2 regions of the Sporosarcina sp. SAFN-015 genome follow, and region 1 is predicted to be linked to the other one. Evidence: predicted binding sites of a transcription regulator. Region 1 holds the regulator's gene; the other holds the start of a gene.

Evidence for each region. Region 1 encodes NrdR, which represses ribonucleotide reductase genes. Its sites were predicted from a motif close to AACACNATATATNGTGTT; they were not measured.
Region 2: the regulator NrdR is predicted to act here: its motif matches at 6,825-6,842, upstream of ACR65H_RS12605 (vitamin B12-dependent ribonucleotide reductase).

Annotation. Positions count from the first base shown of each region.
Region 1 is NZ_JBPFDR010000009.1:57,913-68,941, forward strand. It holds gene thrS (threonine--tRNA ligase) at 1-1,047, opposite strand, end outside; gene ACR65H_RS15115 (hypothetical protein) at 1,119-1,280, shown strand; gene dnaI (primosomal protein DnaI) at 1,394-2,338, opposite strand; gene ACR65H_RS15125 (replication initiation and membrane attachment family protein) at 2,341-3,699, opposite strand; gene nrdR (transcriptional regulator NrdR) at 3,733-4,197, opposite strand; gene ACR65H_RS15135 (glyceraldehyde-3-phosphate dehydrogenase) at 5,037-6,059, opposite strand; gene coaE (dephospho-CoA kinase) at 6,187-6,783, opposite strand; gene mutM (bifunctional DNA-formamidopyrimidine glycosylase/DNA-(apurinic or apyrimidinic site) lyase) at 6,800-7,672, opposite strand; gene polA (DNA polymerase I) at 7,682-10,306, opposite strand; gene hflC (protease modulator HflC) at 10,436-11,029, opposite strand, start outside.
Region 2 is NZ_JBPFDR010000006.1:188,027-199,055, forward strand. It holds gene ACR65H_RS12575 (SpoIIIAC/SpoIIIAD family protein) at 1-107, opposite strand, end outside; gene efp (elongation factor P) at 237-794, opposite strand; gene ACR65H_RS12585 (M24 family metallopeptidase) at 817-1,875, opposite strand; gene aroQ (type II 3-dehydroquinate dehydratase) at 1,872-2,318, opposite strand; gene ACR65H_RS12595 (hypothetical protein) at 2,394-2,810, opposite strand; gene ACR65H_RS12600 (DUF1385 domain-containing protein) at 2,979-3,962, shown strand; gene ACR65H_RS12605 (vitamin B12-dependent ribonucleotide reductase) at 4,230-6,791, opposite strand; gene ACR65H_RS12610 (lipoate--protein ligase family protein) at 6,965-7,834, opposite strand; gene ACR65H_RS12615 (rhodanese-like domain-containing protein) at 7,968-8,285, shown strand; gene ACR65H_RS12620 (AAA family ATPase) at 8,355-9,623, shown strand; gene gcvPB (aminomethyl-transferring glycine dehydrogenase subunit GcvPB) at 9,678-11,029, opposite strand, start outside.

The DNA.
Region 1 (11,029 bases):
AATGCCGTTTTTGTAGATCATCATATGGTGTGGGCAATTCATTGGACGGAGAACGAGGTCCTCATTATCCATGCTCATGACAGGGAACATGCCGTCTTGATAGTGTCCCCAGTGACCGGATGTTTTGTAGAGCTCAACACTTCCGAGAACTGGTGTGTAGACATGGTCGTACCCAAGCTTCACTTCTTTATCGACGATATAACGTTCTATAATACGACGAATTGTTGCGCCTTTTGGCAACCATAGCGGAAGACCTTGACCGACTTTTTGAGAGTTCGTGAATAAATTCAATTCTTTCCCGATTTTACGATGGTCGCGTTCCTTCGCTTCTTCGAGCATACGCAAGTGTTCTTGGAGCTCGTCCTTTTTGAAGAAGGCTGTTCCGTATATCCGCTGAAGCATTTTATTTTTCGAATCTCCGCGCCAGTAAGCGCCCGCGATGCTCAATAATTTAAACTCTTTCAGCTTACCTGTCGAAGGGACATGGATACCGCGGCAAAGGTCGAAAAATTCACCTTGTTCGTAAATGGAAACTTGTTCGCCCTCAGGAATTGCTTCCAATAGTTCAAGCTTGTAGGGATCGTCAATTTCTTTAAATCGTTTTTCGGCTTCTTCGCGAGATACGTCAATTCGTGTGATCGGAAGATTTTCGCCGATGATTCGTTTCATTTCCTTTTCAAGTTCAGGAAGGTCTTCAGCTGTGATTGGCGTTGGTGAATCAATGTCATAGTAGAAGCCATTGTCGATGACCGGACCGATTCCTAGTTTTGCGTCTGGGAATTTTCTTTTTACTGCTTGAGCTAATAGATGGGCAGTACTGTGACGCAGGATTTCGAGCGCTTCCGGTGATTGCGGTGTGATGATTGCAATATCACCGTCCTTTTCAATCGGTGTTTTCAAGTCGATGAGCTGGTCGCCAATTTTACCAGCGAGAGCGCTTTTTCGTAACCCCGGGCTGATGGAGCCTGCTACTTCTTCTGTTGTTGTGCCTTTTGGAAATTCCTTTATCGCACCATCTGGAAATTTCAATTGAATATTCTCTTCCATTACAAACACTCCTTGCTAATTTTTTTGAACAAAAAAAGCCCCATCCCGGTAAAGGGACGAGGCTGTTGCTCGTGGTTCCACCCTTCTTCCTTCCATCCGGCCATACAACCGGAAAGATGAAGCTTGAAACGGCTAACGGGCCGGGGTCCGTCATCGGCTATGTAAATGGTTCACCGATGCTGCTCCAAGGTGGTAAATCGATCCTCTGCACTTCAGGGCTTCCAGCCAAATGACCCTGATCTCTGTAAGTAGAAGAACCGATTCATGTCCTCTTCAACACATTTTCAAATATGATATCCATTAGTATAAGGAAAGTTACAGACAATTGCAAGTGGCGAAAGTCAACTTACACGTTTCTTCGGTTTTTGCCTTTCAATTGAACTGGTTTGGAGATTGTCTTGATCCGTTCCATAATGCGCGCTGCTTTAACCGCTTCTTTTTCACCCCGTTGCGTGTACGTCAAATGATGCTCCAGCTCATCAAAATTGAAATTGGAAGTGAAGAAGGTCGGAAGCTTTTCTGCCATTCGATATTGCAAAATCGTTCCAATCACTTCATCACGTGCCCAAGCAGACATGGACTCCGCTCCAAAATCATCGAGCATAAGTACTTTCGCTTTTTTTACGAAGTCAATTTTTTCATTCAACGTCTGGTCTTGGATAGATTGTTTCATTTCCCGAAGGAATTCCGGTATATAAACGACAACTGTCCGGATTCGAAGATTGGCAAGCTCATTAGCGAGTGCACCAAGTATAAAGGATTTCCCCGTTCCAAATGGACCGTAAATGTAAAGCCCACGTTCCGGAAGTTCTCCTGTTTCACTTATTTCACTCAAAAATTGAGCAGCTGCCTCCACGACAATGATTCGGCTATTGTCATGCTCCAAATCTACATTATGCAATCGGGCTTCCATGACATCCTTCGGCATATACATGCTATCAATCATATTGGATACATTACGACGTTCGTCTTCGACCAATTTATTCGGACATTTGACGTAATCAAGATCAATGAATCCTTGACTGAGGATTAGTTTTGGCTCAAATCCTTTCATTACGTTTATGCAGCCTTCAACGTTCGGGCATTTCTCACAGTTGTGAGAAGCTGTTGTATATTCGTATAATTTCCCTAAACTTTTATCGACAACTGTTTTATCGATCTCACTCGAATTCTCGGAAATGAACTGTTGGACGCCTTCGGACTCCATCACTTCATTCCGTAATTGCTCGTATCTTGCTGTCAGTTCTGAAGCGTTCATTACTCGCTTCAATGTATTTCCGATTCTTTCCAACTTTATTTCACCTCGCTTCTCATAGCATCCAGTTTCGCTAGCAGCTGACGTCTTTTTTCATCAATATCTGAATCTGCCTCGTTTTTCGGTTCATGCTGTTCCGTTTCTTCTTTCTTGTAAAACCATTCAGGCACCTTCTCTTCCCTTGTAGGCTTCCGGCTGGCTGGTTTCTTCTTCCCTTCATTCAACCACTTCATATATTGATCGTGCTCGGTACGGGATAACTCCATTGCCTTTTTGGCAGTTTCCACTTTTTTATTCGACCAATGCGAGGCAATCCGTTCTGCAAAATTATTCGTGATCTTTCCGTCGTTCCGTAAAATCATATATTGCAATAAAACGTTTACGACGCCGACGGACAATCCATGAGTGTTAATAAGCCTTTCCGCCAATTGGAGATCGACAGGAAAAGGTTCTTTTCCATTTAAATGTCGCAGCATTTCACGTGGTGATGTATTTTCCAAATAAAATAAGAGTTCGTCTTCTCGTGATTTTGGCTCATTCTCTTTTGCAGGTTCGACATTCTTGAATATCTTTTCAACAGTAGGAACGTTTCGCGAAATGTTGATCTTGTAATAATCAACCGCAGCCTTTCGAAGTCGATCTTCCGGAATCTGCATACTGTTTGCATCTAGCGCCATCATGACGACTTTCTGCATATCAAGTGGTGTCAATGAATAAAGAAACGCCAATTTCTCAATTAATTCTTTCGACACTGTAGCGAGGGAGGATTTCGGTACCATCTGTTCGGAAAGTCCCGAACGAAATAAATTGAAATCGAAGTCGGAATAAGCGAAAGGAATTCCCGTTGATTCATTGCGCCCCATCATATGACCGCCCTCTTCCATCCCTTCGGCTGCACTGTAACGGATAGGTTTGAAAACATCCAAAAATGTACGAGATACTTCCTTGTATTGTTCATCGATCGGATCTACTACCGTGAATCGATTTCTTAAACTCCGGTATGCCTGCTCGCCAATCTTGCTGAAAAGGAAAGTGGACAAAAGCGGGTCTTCGAAAAACGACTTTGCATCCATGGGCGGCAGCAATTCGTAGCAGAACGCACGATCCTGATCCTCCTGTTTGCAGTATGTACGCAGCAAGCCGATCGCCTCGAGGGAGATTCTCGCTTCAAACACTTTCACTAACGGCATTGTTAATAAATTCATTAAGTAATAATGATTAAACTCATTTTCCTTATTTCGTTCCGCATCAGCCCATAGTGACATGAAAAGACTCATAGCGTCAGGGCCGATCAATGGTTGGTAAAACAATGTGAGGAGTTGCCGGTCATAATCCGAAAATGGATGAGACAATTTGATCGTGAACGTATCGACTGGTTGTAATTCTTGGTAAAGCATATTGTCGGAACTCCTTTTTTCCTTTATTCAAAATCAATTCTCATCTTTATTCTTCTGCAAGTTTTGCAGTTCTTCGATAAATACGTTTATATCTTTGTATTGTCGATAGACTGATGCAAACCGGACATACGCAACTTCATCGACATCTGCCAATTTTTCCATGACCATTTCGCCGACGTCCTTAGAATCAATCTCAACGGTCCCTGAACTTCTTAATTCTTTTTCTATTAAATATACAATGTTTTTTACTGCTTCGAGGTCAACTGGGCGCTTTTCACATGCTCGGATGAGCCCTCTCAACAACTTTTCACTGCTGAATTCTTCCCGTGTGCCATCCTTTTTCACTACGATGAGCGGCATTTCTTCCACTTTTTCAAATGTCGTGAATCGGAATGCGCATCTCTCACATTCACGGCGTCTTCGGATGGATCGATTCTCTTCGGCAGGTCGAGAATCGATGACCCGGGTGCCATTATAATGACAAGCTGGACATATCATTTTCTGCTTCCTCCGCATTTCCGTATAGTATATTGATTATAACAGAAGTTCATCAAAAAAATCGAAAGGGATTCATTAATAATCAATCAAGTTGTTATGGGCTTTTAAAAAGTGAAATCTTGGCAGTATTGATTTCCGTTCCAGGCGCACGCTTTCCGTGGGGCGGGCGGTAAGCCTCCTCGGTCGCTTTGCTCCACTGCGGGGTCTTACCTGTCCCGCTAATCCCACAGGAGTCGGCGCCTTCCACTCCAATCAACAGAAATATTTTCCAAAAGTTTAAACCCGTAGAACGCCATTATAACACCAGCAAAAATTAAAGAATTATTAATAATGTATATACCACATGCAAAATTAATCGGAATTGAGAATTGCGGTCATTGGACTGTTGTGGAAAAACCAGACAAAATGAATACGTTAGCAGAAAATTTTTTCAGTCTCAACTTGTTCAACTAACGAGTGATTTACCTCTTCATGTCTTTACAATTACCATACAGCTTTGAATTTCAAGTATATGCCAATTGATTGGAGTGGAGATCGGCGACTCCTGCGGGAATAGCGCGAGCTGAAGACCCCGCAACGAAAGCCGTAACGAAGAACGGCTTTTGCGAGCAAAAGCGTAGCGTTGCGAGCACAACTATGGGATGCCTTAATTTCTGCAAAGAACGCAGAAATACGGCAAATCGAACCCTTCGCTGTTCGATTGGCTGAAGCCGTGCCCGCGGAAAGCATCCGATCGGAACGGAAATCAATAGTGTTTACAGAATATTAAAATTAATAATCAATCAAAAAGAAAAAACGTCCAAGCCGAGTTATCGACTTGGACGTTTTTCATTTTCCAATTATGAATTCACTTTGGATTTCAATTCATTTCCTACTTTAATAGCCAATTCAACAACACGTGCAGAATAGCCCCATTCATTGTCATACCAAGCAAGCACTTTTACTTTGCGATCACCCATGACAATTGTTGAAAGACCGTCTATCGTCGCAGACTCTGTTGTTGTGTTGAAGTCAATCGATACGAGTGGTTCAGTCGTGAAACGAAGGATTCCTGCCATTGGACCTTCTGCTGCCTTAATGAATGCTTCATTCACTTCTTCCACTGTTACATCTTTTTTCACATCAACGACGAGGTCGACCAATGACACGTTCGGAGTCGGTACACGTAAAGCCATACCGTGAATTTTCCCTTCAAGCTCAGGCAATACGAGCGAAAGTGCTTTTGCAGCACCTGTCGAGGTCGGGATGATCGACTGAGCACAAGAGCGTGCACGGCGAAGGTCCTTATGCGGGTTATCCAAGTTTTTCTGATCGTTTGTATAAGCATGAACAGTTGTCATCAACCCGTTTTCAATGCCGAATGAATCATTCAACACTTTTGCAACCGGTGCAAGGCAGTTTGTCGTGCAGCTTGCATTTGAAATGACATCATGTTTATTAATATCAAGCTTGTCATCATTCACACCTAACACAATCGTTACATCCTCATTTTTCCCTGGAGCAGTCAAGATGACTTTCTTAGCTCCGGCTTCCAAATGAAGGGCAGCTTTACTACGTTCATTGAAGACTCCCGTCGCTTCAATGACGATGTCGACACCAAGCTCTTTCCAAGGCAATTTGGATGGGTCGCGCTCCGCTATTAGTTGGACACGCTTTCCGTTGACAACAAGAGCATTTTCCTCCACAACGACTTCACCATCAAAAACTCCGTGATTTGTGTCATACTTAATCAAATGAGCTAGAGTTTCTGCCGGATACGATGCATTCACTGCAACTACAGCAACGTCATCCTTCGTGATAATTTGACGGAATACCATGCGTCCAATCCGTCCAAAACCGTTTATCGCTATCGAAGTAGTCATGAAAAAATCCTCCCGCGTAATGTTATATACTTTTTATCCTTTATCCGATAATTAGTATAGCACAATTTAACCGGGTGCAAAGAGTTTGTGAACAAAATAACAATGTTCTACTTTTCAGAGAATAGTTTTATTTGACAGCATTCCATTTAATCAATAATTCATCCAGCTGATTTTCAGTCTCTTCCATTGATCCGTTATTGTCAATGACTGCATCTGCGCATTTTTCCTTTTCCAATATTGAAAGCTGAGAATTGATACGGGCCTCCGCTTCATCTTGTGAATAGCCATTCCTAGCTATTAGACGTTCTCTTTGAACGGCAGGTGCTGCTGAAACGACGATAATTTTATCCACATATGATTGGAGTTTACTTTCAAATAAGAGCGGAATATCCATAATAATCGTGTTAAAACCTTTCTCCAACCATTCTTCCTTTTGTCGCAACATTTCTTTTCGTACAGCGGGGTGGATAATTCCGTTCAACTTTTTTCGCTTTTCCTCATCATTGAAAATGAGACTACCGAGTTTTCCCCTGTTCAGCGACCCGTCCGGCAGAAGGATATCAGAACCAAATGTTTCCGCGATACTCGTAAGAACTGGGCTTCCAGGTTCTACTACTAACCTTGAAATTTCATCTGCGTCAACAATCGGATACCCCTTTTGTTTTAACATTCGCGACACGGTACTTTTACCAGTTGCAATACTTCCCGTTAGACCGATGATCATTGACATCAACCTTCCCTCACCTTTGGCATTGCGGACAATAAACTGATGTCCTTCCAGCAATTTTCATGCTTTTCGTTTCTCTGCCACATGTCCCACACACTTTCTTTCCATACATCTTCAAACGGGTTTGCATCGTTCCAGCTTCCCCGTTAATATTCCGATAATCCGAAATGGAGCTTCCTCCCGCATCAATGCTCTCTTGCAGGACAACTACGATTTCCTGAAACAATTCTCGTTTCCTTTTTTCGCTGATCCTCTCCGTAGCTCGTCCGGGATGGATTTTCATTCGAAAAAGCGCTTCTGTCGCATAAATATTACCGCAACCCGAAATGACATGGCCATCCATTATCACTTCTTTGATAGGTTTCCTTGCATATTTCTGTATTGATGCCATGGATAGGAAATGGTTGATGGCGAATTCGTCAAAAGGTTCAGGAGCCATGTTCAGCAATGGCAAATAATCCTCTTCCTTCTGCAGTAGCCGCAGTTCCCCGAATCGGCGGATGTCGGAATAGACGAGCAATCCTCCGTCTGCCATGTTCAGGACGACATGGATATGATTCTTGAATTTCTTCTCTGTGATGTCTTCCAAGGAATCTACAACGAACCAAGCACCCGTCATTCCGAGATGGCTGACGAGCAAGTATGGCAGACCTTCCTTTTCTAAATGAAAATAAATATATTTACTTCTTCTAGTGACATCCACTACCGTCATTTCTGCTAGCTCTTCAATAAAGTCTTCAAGAGTTTTCCCTTTGACGATTGCTTCTTTACCTAGCTCCTTGGATTTTCTTATAATATCGGACACATGCACTTCAGAAATCGTCCGGCCAATGGAAGCAGGCGACAATTCGCGAACGACACCTTCAACTTCTGGCAGTTCTGGCATTTCCATTCCTCACTTCGTTTCGTACCAGGAGAATCCGAACGCCCACTCCGCTTTCAATGGAACATCGAGCGCCAATGCAGATTCCATTACTTCCGGTACGATTTTCTTCAGTCTTTCAAGTTCTTCTTCAGGCGCTTCAAAAATCAATTCATCATGCACTTGAAGGAGCATTCGTGTTTGCATATTCTCTTCTTTCAATCTTGCGTCCATATCAATCATCGCCTTCTTAATGATATCGGCAGCAGTCCCTTGTATCGGCGTATTCATAGCCGTTCTTTCAGCAAAGCTTCGCAAATTGAAATTCGAGCTCGTAATATCAGGCAAGTATCTTCGTCTATTCATCATCGTGACTACATAGCCTTTCATCTTCGCCTCAGAGACGATATCTTCCATGTATCGCTTTACACCAGGGAACGTCTCGAGATACGTTCCAATGAACTTACCTGCCTCTTTACGCGTTATATTCAAGCTTTGGGACAATCCGTAATCACTGATCCCGTAAACGATACCGAAGTTTACAGCTTTTGCCGTCCGCCTCATATCAGACGAAACGCCATCTTTATCAACACCGAATACATCCATCGCTGTTTTTGTATGGATGTCTTCCCCTTCCCGGAATGCGGAAATCATTTTTTCGTCTTGGGACATATGCGCAAGGACACGCAGTTCGATTTGCGAATAGTCGGCAGCAAACATAAGCCAGCCCGGCTCTGAAGGAACGAATGCCGCGCGGATTTTCCTGCCTTCCTCAAGCCGAATCGGGATATTCTGCAAGTTCGGATTGATGGAGCTCAGTCGGCCCGTTTGCGTCAATGCCTGCTGGAATCGTGTATGAATTTTTCCGTCCTCGTGGATTTCTTTCGATAATCCTTCAATATAAGTTGAGTTCAGTTTTCCGAGCTGACGATATGTCAAAATGAAACTGATGATTTCATGCTCGCTTTCAAGTTTTTCCAACACATCTGCCGCAGTCGAATAACCCGTTTTCGTTTTCTTGATAGGTGTCAGTCCAATTTTTTCGAACAAGATCTCACCTAACTGCTTTGGAGAATTAATATTGAAAGGTTGTCCCGCCATTTCATAGATGATCGATTCAAGTTCAGATAACCTTGAAGAAAGCTGAACACCGATTTGTTGAAGAATTCCCAAGTCCGTCTTAACACCTGTAGATTCCATTTTCCCAAGTATTTTTGCGAGTGGCATTTCAAGCTCACGATACAATTCAAACTGTTCATTTTCACGCAACTTCTCTTCAAGGACAGGTTTTAACTTCCAAACGGCTTGAGCTTTCCTACCAGCATGTTCCGCAAGCAACTTCTCCTTAGGCAATGACTTTTTAGCGCCTTTCCCGTACACCGATTCGTCAGACTGGACATCAGAATAATTGAATTCCTTTGCAACAGATGCAACATCTGTATATGAAGAGGAAGGATTCGCAATATACGTTGCCAATAATAAATCGAATTCGAAACCATTCACTTCGATGCCATAACGCAGTAAAGATGCGTATGCTGCTTTAGAATCGGTCGTAAATTTCCTTTTATTTTCATCGCGAAGCCACTCTTTTAGTCGTTCTGATTGTTGCAAGACTGTAATTGGAATGAACAGCGCTTGCTTGCCATCCGTCAAACTGACGCCTGTCACTTCCGTAGACAAATAATTTTCATCCATCATTTCTACATGTATCGCCATTTCATCCGCAAGCTCCATCGTTTCAGTATCCTCGACGATTTGAACGTCGATTTCTAAGATAGGAGCTGTTTCAGTTGGAGATTCCATTTTTTCAAGTAATGTTTTGAACTTTAATTCCTCATAGATCTTTTTAACATTTTCCTCGTCAGGGCCAGAATACGTCAAATCTGCAATGGAAATTTCAATCGGCGCATCCACTTCAATTGTTGCGAGTTTTTTGCTCATATATGCCTGTTCTTCATTCTCCGTCAAATTTTCCTTCAGTTTTTTTCCTGAAACGGATTCCAATGATTCATATACTTTTTCGACAGTGCCGTATTCCTTCAATAATTTAAGAGCGGTCTTCTCACCTACGCCAGGCACGCCTGGAATATTGTCAGAAGCATCTCCCATCAGACCCTTCATATCAATGATCTGAGGAGGTGTAATACCGTACTTTTCCATGACATGCTCAGGAGTGTACTTTTCAAGATCTGTAATCCCTTTTCGCGTAATGCATACTGTTGTATGATCGCTTGCGAGCTGTGTTAAGTCCTTATCACCAGAAATAATGACGACTTCTACGCCTTCTTCGTCTCCAGACTTGCTTAACGTACCGATAATATCATCCGCCTCATATTGCTCGAGTTCATATTGAGGGATTTGATAGGCATTCAGCAGTTTCCGCAAGTAAGGAAATTGCTCCGACAGCTCGGGTGGAGTTTTTTGACGGCCGCCTTTATATTCACTGAATGTCGAATGCCTAAAGGTTGTCTTCCCCGCATCCCAAGCAACGAGCATATGTGTCGGCTTTTCTTCTGCCAATATGTTTTGCAGCATCATCGTAAACCCGTACACCGCGTTTGTATGGATACCAGTGTCATTCGTCAACAATGGCAATGCAAAAAACGCACGATACGCCAAGCTATTTCCATCTAACAGTACTATTTTCTTTTTAGTCACCTGCATCCACTCCCTTGTTCGTTCATCCTACCGCTTATAAAAAAACGGCTATTCCTCTGTTTAAGATAAAAACGTCATCTTCATTTATCTTACCATGATGGCTAGAGTAAATGAAAATGACGTCATTTATTATTCCAAGTATCCTGTCAGTATTTTTGCATATGGAGAGTCGGCTGGCATGATGATGACCGTGTCGTCGCCTACTGTACGTGCATAGGATTGCAACGTACGATATAAGTTGTAGAACTCAGGATCCTTAGAAAATGCATTGTTATAGATTTTGGCAGCTTCTGCTTCCCCTTCGGCATGAATGATAGCTGCATCCTTTTTCGCAGTCGCAAGCATCTCTTGGACTAACCTATCTGTTTCCGCCTCTACTCTTTTCTTCTCTGCATCCCCTTGAGAAAGATAATCTTGTGCTGTAGACTCGCGTTCTGAAATCATCCGCGTGTAAATCGACTGTTCATTTTCTTGTGGAAGGTCAATCCGTTTAATCCGCACATCAATCACTTCGATGCCAAAATTACCTTCATCAAGAAATTCGTTCACTTTTTTCGTGATAAGGTCGTTCAAATTGCCTCGCTTTGAGTTTTCTTCATTAACGACATCTACGTAATCCAATCGTCCCATCTCGTTCCGTATGACGGAATAGATGAATTCTTCCATTCGCGCTTCAGCATTAATAATGTTTCGCGCATTGGAAATCATTTTACCGGGATCTGT
Region 2 (11,029 bases), on a different contig from region 1:
AAAAGGAAAAAAGAGAACTCCTTCTTACCGGTCTGTTCGAAAAAGACGTGAAGAAAACCGATGACCAATCCAATACCGGCGATGCGCAATAAATCATTCAATTCCAATTCGGGGTCCCCCTTCATGAACAACTTATGAAAAACTGTCGGGGAATATGATGGAGTTTCTGAGGGAAAATGGATTTCAGCAACAAAAAAACACCCCGTCTCCTCAAAGGAGTCGGAGTGCCCAATTTTTTATGCTCTTGAAACGTATTCACCTTCATCTGTGTTGATGATCAATTTATCTCCGACGTTTACGAAGAATGGCACTTGAACGACTAGACCAGTTTCGAGTGTAGCTGGCTTCGATCCGCCGCTTGCAGTGTCGCCTTTAATGCCCGGTTCTGTTTCAGTAACTTCGAGAGTAACAGTTGCCGGAAGTTCCACGCCGAGGATTTCGTCTTTGAATGAGATGATATGGACTTCCATATTTTCTCTCAAGTAGTTCAATTCCTCTTCAATTTGTGCTGAAGGCAACTCGATTTGCTCGTACGATTCATTGTCCATGAAAACATGGTCGTCACCGTTTGCATACAAGTATTGCATACGACGGTTGTCAATTTGTGCCTTTTCAACTTTCTCACCTGCACGGAATGTCTTTTCATTTACATTGCCCGTACGCAGATTGCGTAGTTTTGAACGGACGAATGCAGCACCTTTTCCTGGCTTAACGTGTTGGAAATCAATGATGCGCCAAATGTCCCCTTCAAATTCAATTGTAAGCCCTGTTTTAAATTCGTTTACTGAAATCATGCTTTTTCCTCCATTGTGTTCGTTATAGGATGATAAGTTCTTTTGGTGAATGCGTCAAACGGACATTGCCGTCTTCTGTGATTATGATATCATCCTCAATACGGACGCCACCGATTCCAGGTAAATAAATGCCTGGTTCAACAGTGACAATCATGTTTGGCACAAGTACCGTTTCAGAACGGAATGATAATGCCGGACCTTCGTGCACTTCCAAGCCAATGCCGTGACCAGTTGAATGTCCGAAAGCATCCTCATAACCTTTTGACTTGATATAGTTCCTGGCAATCGCATCTGCTTCTATTCCAGTCATACCCGATTTGATCTTTTCCAAAGCCAATTCTTGCGCCGCAAGAGTCACTTCGTAAATTTCCTTCATCTTTTCGGAAGGTTTTCCAACTGCAACAGTCCGGGTAATGTCTGAAATATAACCATTATAAAGTGCTCCAAAATCCAAAGTGACGAGCTCTCCGGATTGAATTACTTTATCTGAAGCAACACCATGCGGCAATGCTCCACGCTCGCCAGAAGCTACAATAATATCGAAAGAAGATGAAGTTGCCCCTTGTTTTCTCATGAACATTTCAAGTTCGTTTGATACTTCAAGCTCAGTGACACCTGGTTTGATGAAAGTGCAAATATGAGCAAATGCATCATCTGCGATTTTTGCAGCTTGTTTAAGGATTTCAATTTCATCGGCGTTCTTCACCATACGAAGTTTTTCTACGATGCCGGATACCGCTTTCAGTTCCGCATCCACTTTGTCATTATATAATTCATACGTGCCAAATGAAACATTATCTTTTTCGAAGCCTAATGTTTTAATTTTCATCTGCTCTACTTGGTTTGCGACTTCTTCGATGATCGTTTTTTCATGCTTAACGATGCGGAATCCTTGCACTTGCTCAGCTGCCTGTTCCGTATACCGAAAATCGGTAATGAACACTGCATCCTCAGCGGAAACGACCGCAACACCCGCGCTCCCCGTAAATCCAGTCACATACCTTCTGTTATATGGATTCGTCACCAAAAGTGCATCTAAACCGTTTTCTTTCAATGCTTCCCGCAATTTTGCCAGTTTCATAGCTTTACCCCTTTTCTTCGGAGAAGGAAAGCTTGGAGTGCCAGCTCATAACCGCTAGTACCAAAGCCGGACATCTGTCCCAGGCACACCGGAGCGAGCATAGAAGTATGTCTGAACGGCTCCCGACTATGTATGTTTGAAATATGGACTTCGATGACCGGGACATCAACAGAAGCGATTGCATCCCTTAATGCGACGCTCGTATGTGTATAGGCACCGGGATTGAAAATGATTCCATCACATCCAACGTCTGCAGCTTCGTGGATTTTATCGATCAATGCACCTTCTACATTCGATTGATAAAATGAAATATCCACGAGGTGTTCCGTCGCAATGGTTTGTAAATTGTTTTCGATATCCGACAAAGTTTCCGCACCATAGATCCCAGGTTCCCTTTTTCCAAGCCGATTCAAATTCGGTCCATTCAGAACGAGCAGTCTCACAGCTACACCATTCCCCTCACCATTTTCTTCCCCATTTTATCATATCGTTCCAGTGGCGCAACCTATTTATAGTTGTCAACCGAAAGTTTTCTTCATATATACAGCAGTGCCGGTAATGAACCTGCTGACAATGGCAAGGGTTGATAGAAACGGGATAGATAGCTTCTTAAGACCTTCCGTAAGACTTTGCGGTGTATAAATGATCCATTCAATAGCAATAGCTGCAATAACACTTATACAAATGGCCGTTAAAGCCGGTGGAATTTTTGAAGTAGCTCTAGAAAACACATAGAAAATTCCAAAAGCAAGTAATAGGAAAATGAATAGTAATGCCCATTTCCAACCTTCATTTGTAGACCCGAATACTAACCACTTTTTACCCCAGCCGACAGGCGACCATTTAATGAAATTGAAAAAATGCAAGAATTTTAAAGCTCCCGTTGTGAATAATGCTGCAAAGATCGTCGTCCATATCATTGTTTTAGTGAACATCTTGACCCCTCCTTACGATGAGTGTCGGAAATAAGGCTCTTTTTTAAACCTTTATGGTGGAGTCATCAACCATTTTTTTGTACAATAGAAAGATAAGTTATTTGTTATAATGTAAATTCAGTAAATCTAAATTAGTTATTCAATTGAAGAGAAGGTGTTGGTTAACCCATGTCTAAAAAACAGCAACCGCCAGCATATGGTGGGCAAGCGCTCATCGAAGGAGTTATGTTCGGCAGTCGAAATCATACAGTAACAGCCATCCGGCGAAAAGATGATTCCCTCGATTATTTCTATGTGCCTAAAGAGCAAAAGCCGCTCTCCATGAAATTGAAAAAGATTCCTTTTGTACGAGGGATTGTTGCATTGATTGAATCTGCAGGTATCGGTTCAAGACATTTGACGTTTGCGAATGAACGTTATGATGTCATGCCCGGCGAAGAAGTGGAAGAGAACGGTGAAGAAACTTCTAAGCTTGCGATGGTCATCGGTGTTGCCGCAGTCGGCGTACTTTCCTTTTTGTTCGGCAAATTCGCTTTTACCCTTGTTCCGGTCTTTTTAGCGCAAATGCTTGATTTCATTGCCCCTGGTAAGACGGCTCAAATATTGCTGGAAAGCTTTTTCAAATTGGCCTTACTGTTGTTGTACATTTCCCTCATCTCCATGACACCGTTGATCAAACGAGTTTTCAAATATCATGGAGCTGAGCATAAGGTAATCAACGCTTACGAAAACGGACTTCCACTTACCGTCGAGAATGTCCAAGCACAGTCCCGCCTGCATTATAGATGCGGAAGCAGTTTCTTGCTCTTTACAGTGATTGTCGGGATGTTCATCTACTTCTTAGTTCCTACCGATCCATTTTGGCTACGGATTGTCAACCGCATTCTATTAATACCCGTTGTAATTGGCGTCTCTTTTGAAGTATTGCAGTTTACGAACAGCCTTCGTAACATCCCAGTTTTGAAGTATCTAGGATATCCGGGATTATGGTTGCAATTGTTGACGACGAAGGAGCCTGAAGATAATCAGGTCGAGGTTGCGATTGCCTCTTTCAATAAGCTGCTTGAAATTGAAGAACAAGGTATTGAGAATGTTGATATTCTGAAATCGACAGACACAAAAGTACAAAATTCAACAGTTCCTGCGAATTAATAAAGGGCTGCTCGGAAAGTCAACCTAACTTTCCAAGCAGCCTTTTTATTGTATTATGCTAGTTCTAAAGACACAAGATGGGCATAACTGTCGAGGATTGCGCCATAACTATGTCAAGCTCAAGCATAACTTGCTAGAAGTCGCGCAAATCGCCCTCTAACTTGAGCATATCTTATTCAAACTCGCGCATAACTTGACATATCGAAAGAAGATAGAAAAAACAGGTGAGGAAAACTATTCCTCACCAGTCATATTAGATAGTCCGTATTATAAACCGCATTTCAACTGCGCATTACAGTTCGTGCATGTGTTGCAACCGCCCATTTCTTCCACAGTCCCTTGTCTACATACAGGGCATGTGTCACCGACTTCGGAACCGATTGTTACGTTAGTCGAACGCAAGTCCTGAATCGTATTAACGAGTACTACTTTTCGTTGTTCGACAGTCTCTACTACATAATCAGAGTCGATTTCGTTCTCTTCGGCTTTCAATGTGAGTACTTGTGAGTCACGGCTACCGTCGACATACACAGTGCCGCCTTTCGCTCCGCCTTTATAAAGACGCTCGTAGACGCTTTCTACCTGCTCTACTGTATAGCCACGTGGTGCGTTGACCGTCTTGGAAATCGAGCTGTCGATCCAGCGTTGAATGATGCATTGTACATCTGCATGCGCTTCTGGCGCTAAGCTCATCGATGAAATGAACCATTCTGGCAAATTGTCAGGATCAGCTTCAGGGTTACGTTGTAAGTATTCCTCTACGATGCCCGCTTTGACCTCGATAAATTTTCCGAGACGTCCGCTACGGTAATATGTGAATGAGAAATAAGGTTCAAGACCGGTAGAAACTCCGACCATGGTTCCAGTGGATCCAGTTGGCGCGACCGTTAATAAATGGGAGTTTCTAATACCGTGTTCCAAAATCGCTTCACGAATATCTTCTGGCATTTTTTTCATGTAACCTGTGTTGATAAATGCTTGGCGTAACGCTTTCGTTTCTTCCTCTGTCTTGCCGATAAGGAATGGGAAGCTTCCCTTCTCTTTCGCGAGCTCGATTGATTCGCGGTAGGCAGTTGTCGCAATTGCTTCGAATACTTTGTCGACAAGTTCGTTGCCTTCTTCTGAGCCGTATTCTTTTTCACAATAGATCAGTAGATCGGCAAGTCCCATGACACCAAGTCCAACACGGCGTTCGCCGAGGGCTTGTACTTTATTTTCCTCAAGGAAATAAGGTGTCGCATCAATGACGTTGTCCTGCATGCGGACGCCGACACGAACTGTTTCTTTTAATTTTTCGTAGTTCACTGTTTTTGTTTCTTTATCCGCAAACTCAGCAAGGTTTACAGCAGCAAGGTTACAAACCGAATATGGTGCTAATGGCTGCTCACCACACGGGTTTGTCGCTACGACTTGCTGGCCGTATGCTTTTGCGTTCGTTTCATTGTTTGCATTATCGATAAAGAAAATGCCTGGTTCTGCAGAGTACGTTGCACAAATATTAATGAGATCCCATAGTGCACGCGCTTTGATCGTCCGGTAAACTCGGACCTCATATCCTAGACGCTCCCATTCACGTACATCACCAACTTTATGCCACTCCTCATTATATGCTGCCATCTCCACAGATGAGTATTTTTCAACTGCTGGGAAACGGAGCTCATAATCAGCATCTTGCTCGACAGCTTTCATGAAGTCATCTGTCAATGTGACGGAAATGTTAGCGCCTGTAAGGAATTCTGGATTGTGTACAGAGTATGTTCCGCCATCACGTAGTTTTGTCTCTGCGTCTTTCAAGATCGCTTCATTGAAACCACCCATGCCCGGGATTGTGCGATAGTTGAGGATTCCTTGGTACATCGCTTCCTCTTGCGCAGTAAGTGGTTTGAATTTCAATTTTTCGTTTGCAAGCTTCTTAATCAATTCGTCTTCTGTATGTTCAAGAAGATAACGAAGAATTCTTGGATTCTGCATTTTCGAAATGATAAACTCGCAAATATCAGGATGCCAATCTGAAAGCATAATCATTTGTGCGCCGCGTCTCGAACCGCCTTGCTCGACAAGATGTGTCAATTTCGCTATATCATCTAGCCATGATACAGAACCTGACGATTTTCCGTTGACACCTCTCGCAAGCGTGTTTCGTGGTCGTAATGTCGACCCGTTCGTTCCAACTCCACCGCCGCGGCTCATAATTTCCATGACTTGTTTTCGATGATCCGAAATCCCTTCCCTGGAATCCGGGACAAACGGCATCACGTAACAATTGAAGAATGTAACTTCTGTTTCTGAACCTGCACCATATAAAACCCGGCCTGCCGGGATAAAGTTCAAATTAGATAATTGATCGTAGAAACGTTTGAAGGACTCTTCGCGTTTCTCTTCTGTATCTTCTACAAGGGCAAGACCGGTCGCATTCCTTTTGGCAATCTGCTCATAAAACACTTCAAGCGGTTTCTCAATCACTTCAAGCGGCCTTGTGACAACTCCATTTTCCTGCTCTTCGGGATTATCAATTGAAGAACGGTATTCAGGTTCGATCCAAACATCCGCTTTCCCATTTTTACTATCAAGAGATTGAATGAATCCTAAACCGCGAGCCGGGAACTTTGGATCCTCCTTAACCGTAAGGACAACAAAATCTCCAACCTTCAAAGTTTTCTTTTCAGTATCCTTAAATGAATAGCGATCGATCATGACAAGGCGGGACACTCCGTTATGAACGATTTTCATATCTTCCGTAATTGGGTGCACTTGTGGAAATTTCGCAATATCCGCATTCAATTGATGCTTGTCCAATTTCGGCGTTTGCCCTTTTGAAACTATGACCATCCTTGCATCCTCCCTCTGTAATTGTTATAACCAAACACAACATGTTGTATTATGTACATTACCTAATCTACTATATCTTGAAACATCATTCAAGAACATAGATTTTTACATATTTACCCAAACGGCTTTACTAACATGATTTTCATTAAAAAATAGAACAAAAGGTCCATATGCTACTTTCTAAACGTCCAGTCTTTATTCGCATATTTTTTCTCTTCGATCTCTTTTACAAAAAGTTGTTGTTCTTCCGTTAGTTCCATTGGCATAAGAACGATATCCAAAGCTGTTTCGAACCCTTTGGCGAATGCTTTGACGCATTCTTCCATGGAGATATCCCGATCTGTCAACCGATCAATAGCGACTGCTTTTTCAGGCAAACTTTGACGCATACGCTCTCTGCTTTCTTCAGAATCAAACTTGAACAAAGATACCAACTTATCTTCTTCCAAACTTAACAGAATAGCTCCATGCTGCAAAATGACGCCTTTTTGACGGGTTTGAGCACTGCCAGCAACCTTTTTGCCTTCAACAACAAGTTCATACCAGCTTGGCGCATCGAAACAAACAGCGCTTTTCGGCCTTCTCAAATTATCATTTTGTTCCTTCGTCGCCGGCAAAGAGAATTCGGCATGCAGGCCAAGGTTTCGGAAACCTTCTAATAGACCACCGGAAATGACCCGATAAGCCTCTGTGACAGTTTCCGGCATTCCAGGGTATTCTTCTGTTACGATAACGCTATATGTAAGTTCGTGTTCGTGCAGGACGCCTCTTCCACCAGTCGGACGGCGTACGAATCCAAGTCCGTTCTTCTTAACAGCATCCAAATCGATTTCTTTTTCAACACGTTGAAAATAACCGATCGATAATGTTGCCGGCTCCCATTCATAAAAACGCAGCACGGGACCAATTTCCCCCCTGCTATGCCATTCCAACAACGCTTCATCTAGCGCCATATTATATGATGGTGAGCATTTGCCTGAATTAAGAAAACTCCAAACTGTTTTCCCCAAATCATCTACCCCCTTACTTGCAATGCATATCATTTTATCATTCCCATTGAACAAGTGCTACCCATTCTTTATAATGGAACTATAGAAAGAAAGGGGAAAATCGGTTGTGGATTATATTATTCTTGGAGCGGTAATACTCGCGATCATTTTGTATTTTGTTATTACAATGTTTCGCGTCAAAAAGGCTGTTACAAATTTAACACAAGAGCAATTTATCGAAGGTTATAGAAAAGTGCAATTGATCGATGTGCGTGAACCGAAGGAATTTGAAGCGGGACACATATTAGGCGCTCGTAACATTCCATACTCTCAATTCCGTCAACGTTTTAAAGAAATCCGTCCGGACAAGCCAGTCTATCTTTACGATCAAAATGGCGGAAAGAGCTCCAGAGCTGCTTTATTTTTGAAAAAACGGGACTATACTCAATTGTACCAATTGCAAGGTGGATTCCGTACTTGGACAGGAAAAGTGAAAAGTAAATAACAATAAGCTTAAGATTAAGTTCTTCCTTTGGAGGAACTTTTTCTATATCAACATGAATAGGAGCCCTTTATGGATAAACCAACTTTATTGCCAGTAGATGAGATATTTAACAATACTCATTCCAATTATGAAAATTACGCTTTCATCATCAGGAAAATCATTGATACATTAAACAATCGAAATGAACAGCATTGGAAAATCATCCAAGCCGAAGAACTTATTTCGCACGCGGCATCTGTCATTGATGACTTAATGAAAAAAGGAAAATTACAATTCGAATCAATCGGTTATCTTTATGGCACACGGCCATCCGGGAAAGTGGAGAAGACGGAATCAGATCGATTATTTGAATTGCGCGTTTCCGAAACTATAGAAAATCAGCTGTTCTATTTTCCGGAATACGAAATCGCCTTTACACAAATGGTCTATTATGTTGATAGCGGTTCAACTTGGCCGGAACACCATATATTCTCACCCTCCTCTGAAAAAGCGCTTCACTTCATAGAGTCTGTGAACACCTTGCAGCGGGAACAAATGAAACAGACGATCACTTATTTGGTTGATACTGAGAGTGGTGTAACTAAGAAGAGTTTCGAACATGAATATACAGTCGATAGAGATGATGTTTTTCTCGAAGATACGATAAAAAAAGATATTTATCGTTCTGTCGATGAGTTTTTTAATAACGATGGAACCTTTTACAAAGAATATGGGCTTCCTTATAAGCGAGGTATTTTATTGCATGGCGCCCCAGGAAACGGAAAAACAACGCTCGTCCGTTCCATCACCGGTACCACGACAGCTCCGGTAATTTACTGGCAAATTACAGAGCATACGGGCAGCTATTCTGTTGAAGAAGTATTCAACACAGTCGCAAGGATGGCACCAGCTATCCTTGTCATCGAAGATATCGACTCGATGCCCGAGCATACACGCAGCACTTTTTTGAATACGTTAGACGGTGCACGGGTACGAGATGGTCTTTTCGTCATCGGGACGACCAATTACCCTGAACGGATTGACCCTGCGCTAATCAATCGAGCTGGACGCTTTGACAGCACTTATGAAATACCGTCTCCAAACTTGGAAATGAGGAGAGCTTATTTAAAACAACTTGATATTAAGGAGCTTTTCAATGATGACCAACTCGATGAAATGGCTGCCAAAACAAAGGGATTGTCCATTTCTCAATTAAACGAATTATATATGTCAGTAGCGATGGGATATCATTACGACGGAGAAATTGTCTATGAGCGCAGAATCGAAGAGCTTCAAAAACAACATCGCCGATCGACAAAAGGTGACTGGGAACAAAATGGTTCCATCGGTTTTTCATAATTAAACTAAAAAAAGGAGAGTCCCAATCCGGGACTCTCCTTCATTTATATCGTATTACGCCTTTACAAGATCTTCCTCTTTAGTATATCGAAGTACCGGTTGGCGTGCTGCTTTCGTCTCATCAAGACGATTGATAACCGTCGTATGAGGCGCTTCTTGTACGATTTCCGGATTCTCTTCAGCTTCCTTTGCGATTTGGATCATAACATCAATGAAAGAATCAAGAGTTTCCTTCGATTCAGTTTCCGTAGGCTCGATCATGATAGCCTCTTCAACATTTAACGGGAAGTAGATTGTTGGCGGATGGAAACCGAAGTCGAGCAGGCGCTTCGCCATATCCAATGTCCGGACGCCCAATTTCTTCTGGCGACGGCCTGATAATACGAACTCATGCTTACAGTGCTGCTTGTAAGGCAGGTCGAAATAAGGTTCCAGTTTGCGCATCATATAGTTTGCATTTAGTACCGCATTCTCCGTAACAGCTTTTAAGCCATCCGGACCCATGGAACGGATATATGTGTACGCACGTAAATAGATGCCGAAGTTGCCATAGAACGGCTTGACGCGTCCGATTGTTTGAGGCACATCATATTCGAATGTATAACGATCATCCTCTTTTACAAGGATCGGCTTCGGCAAGAATGGAGCCAATTCCTTCGTAACTCCGACAGGACCTGAACCTGGACCGCCGCCGCCATGAGGACCTGTGAACGTCTTATGCAAGTTCAAGTGGACCGCATCGAAGCCCATGTCTCCTGGTCTTGCTTTTGCCATGACGGCATTCAAGTTCGCACCGTCATAGTACAATTTTCCGCCTACACCGTGTACAATCTCAGCCATTTCAAGAATTTCTTCTTCAAAGAGACCTAGTGTATTCGGATTCGTAAGCATGAGGGCAGCTGTATCCGGTCCAACTTTCGATTTCAAATCATCGATATCGACAAGACCTAATTCATTCGACTTAACAGTAACTGTATCAAAGCCAGCAACTGTAGCAGAAGCAGGGTTTGTACCGTGCGCGGAATCTGGCACAAGCACTTTCGTACGGTGAGATTCGCCATTCGCTTCATGGAATGCACGGATCATCATGAGGGCCGTCCATTCTCCGTGTGCACCTGCAGCCGGTTGAAGTGTCACTTCATCCATTCCTGTAATCTCGGACAGATGTTCTTGAAGATCATACATGATTTCCATTGCACCTTGGACAGTCGATTCATCTTGTAACGGATGGATGTTCGCAAATCCCGGGAATCTAGCAACCGCTTCATTGATTTTTGGATTATACTTCATCGTACAGGATCCAAGGGGATAGAAGCCGGTGTCAACCCCATGGTTTCGATTGGATAGTGCTGTATAATGGCGCATAATATCAAGCTCGGAAACTTCAGGAAGCTCAGGAGATTCCT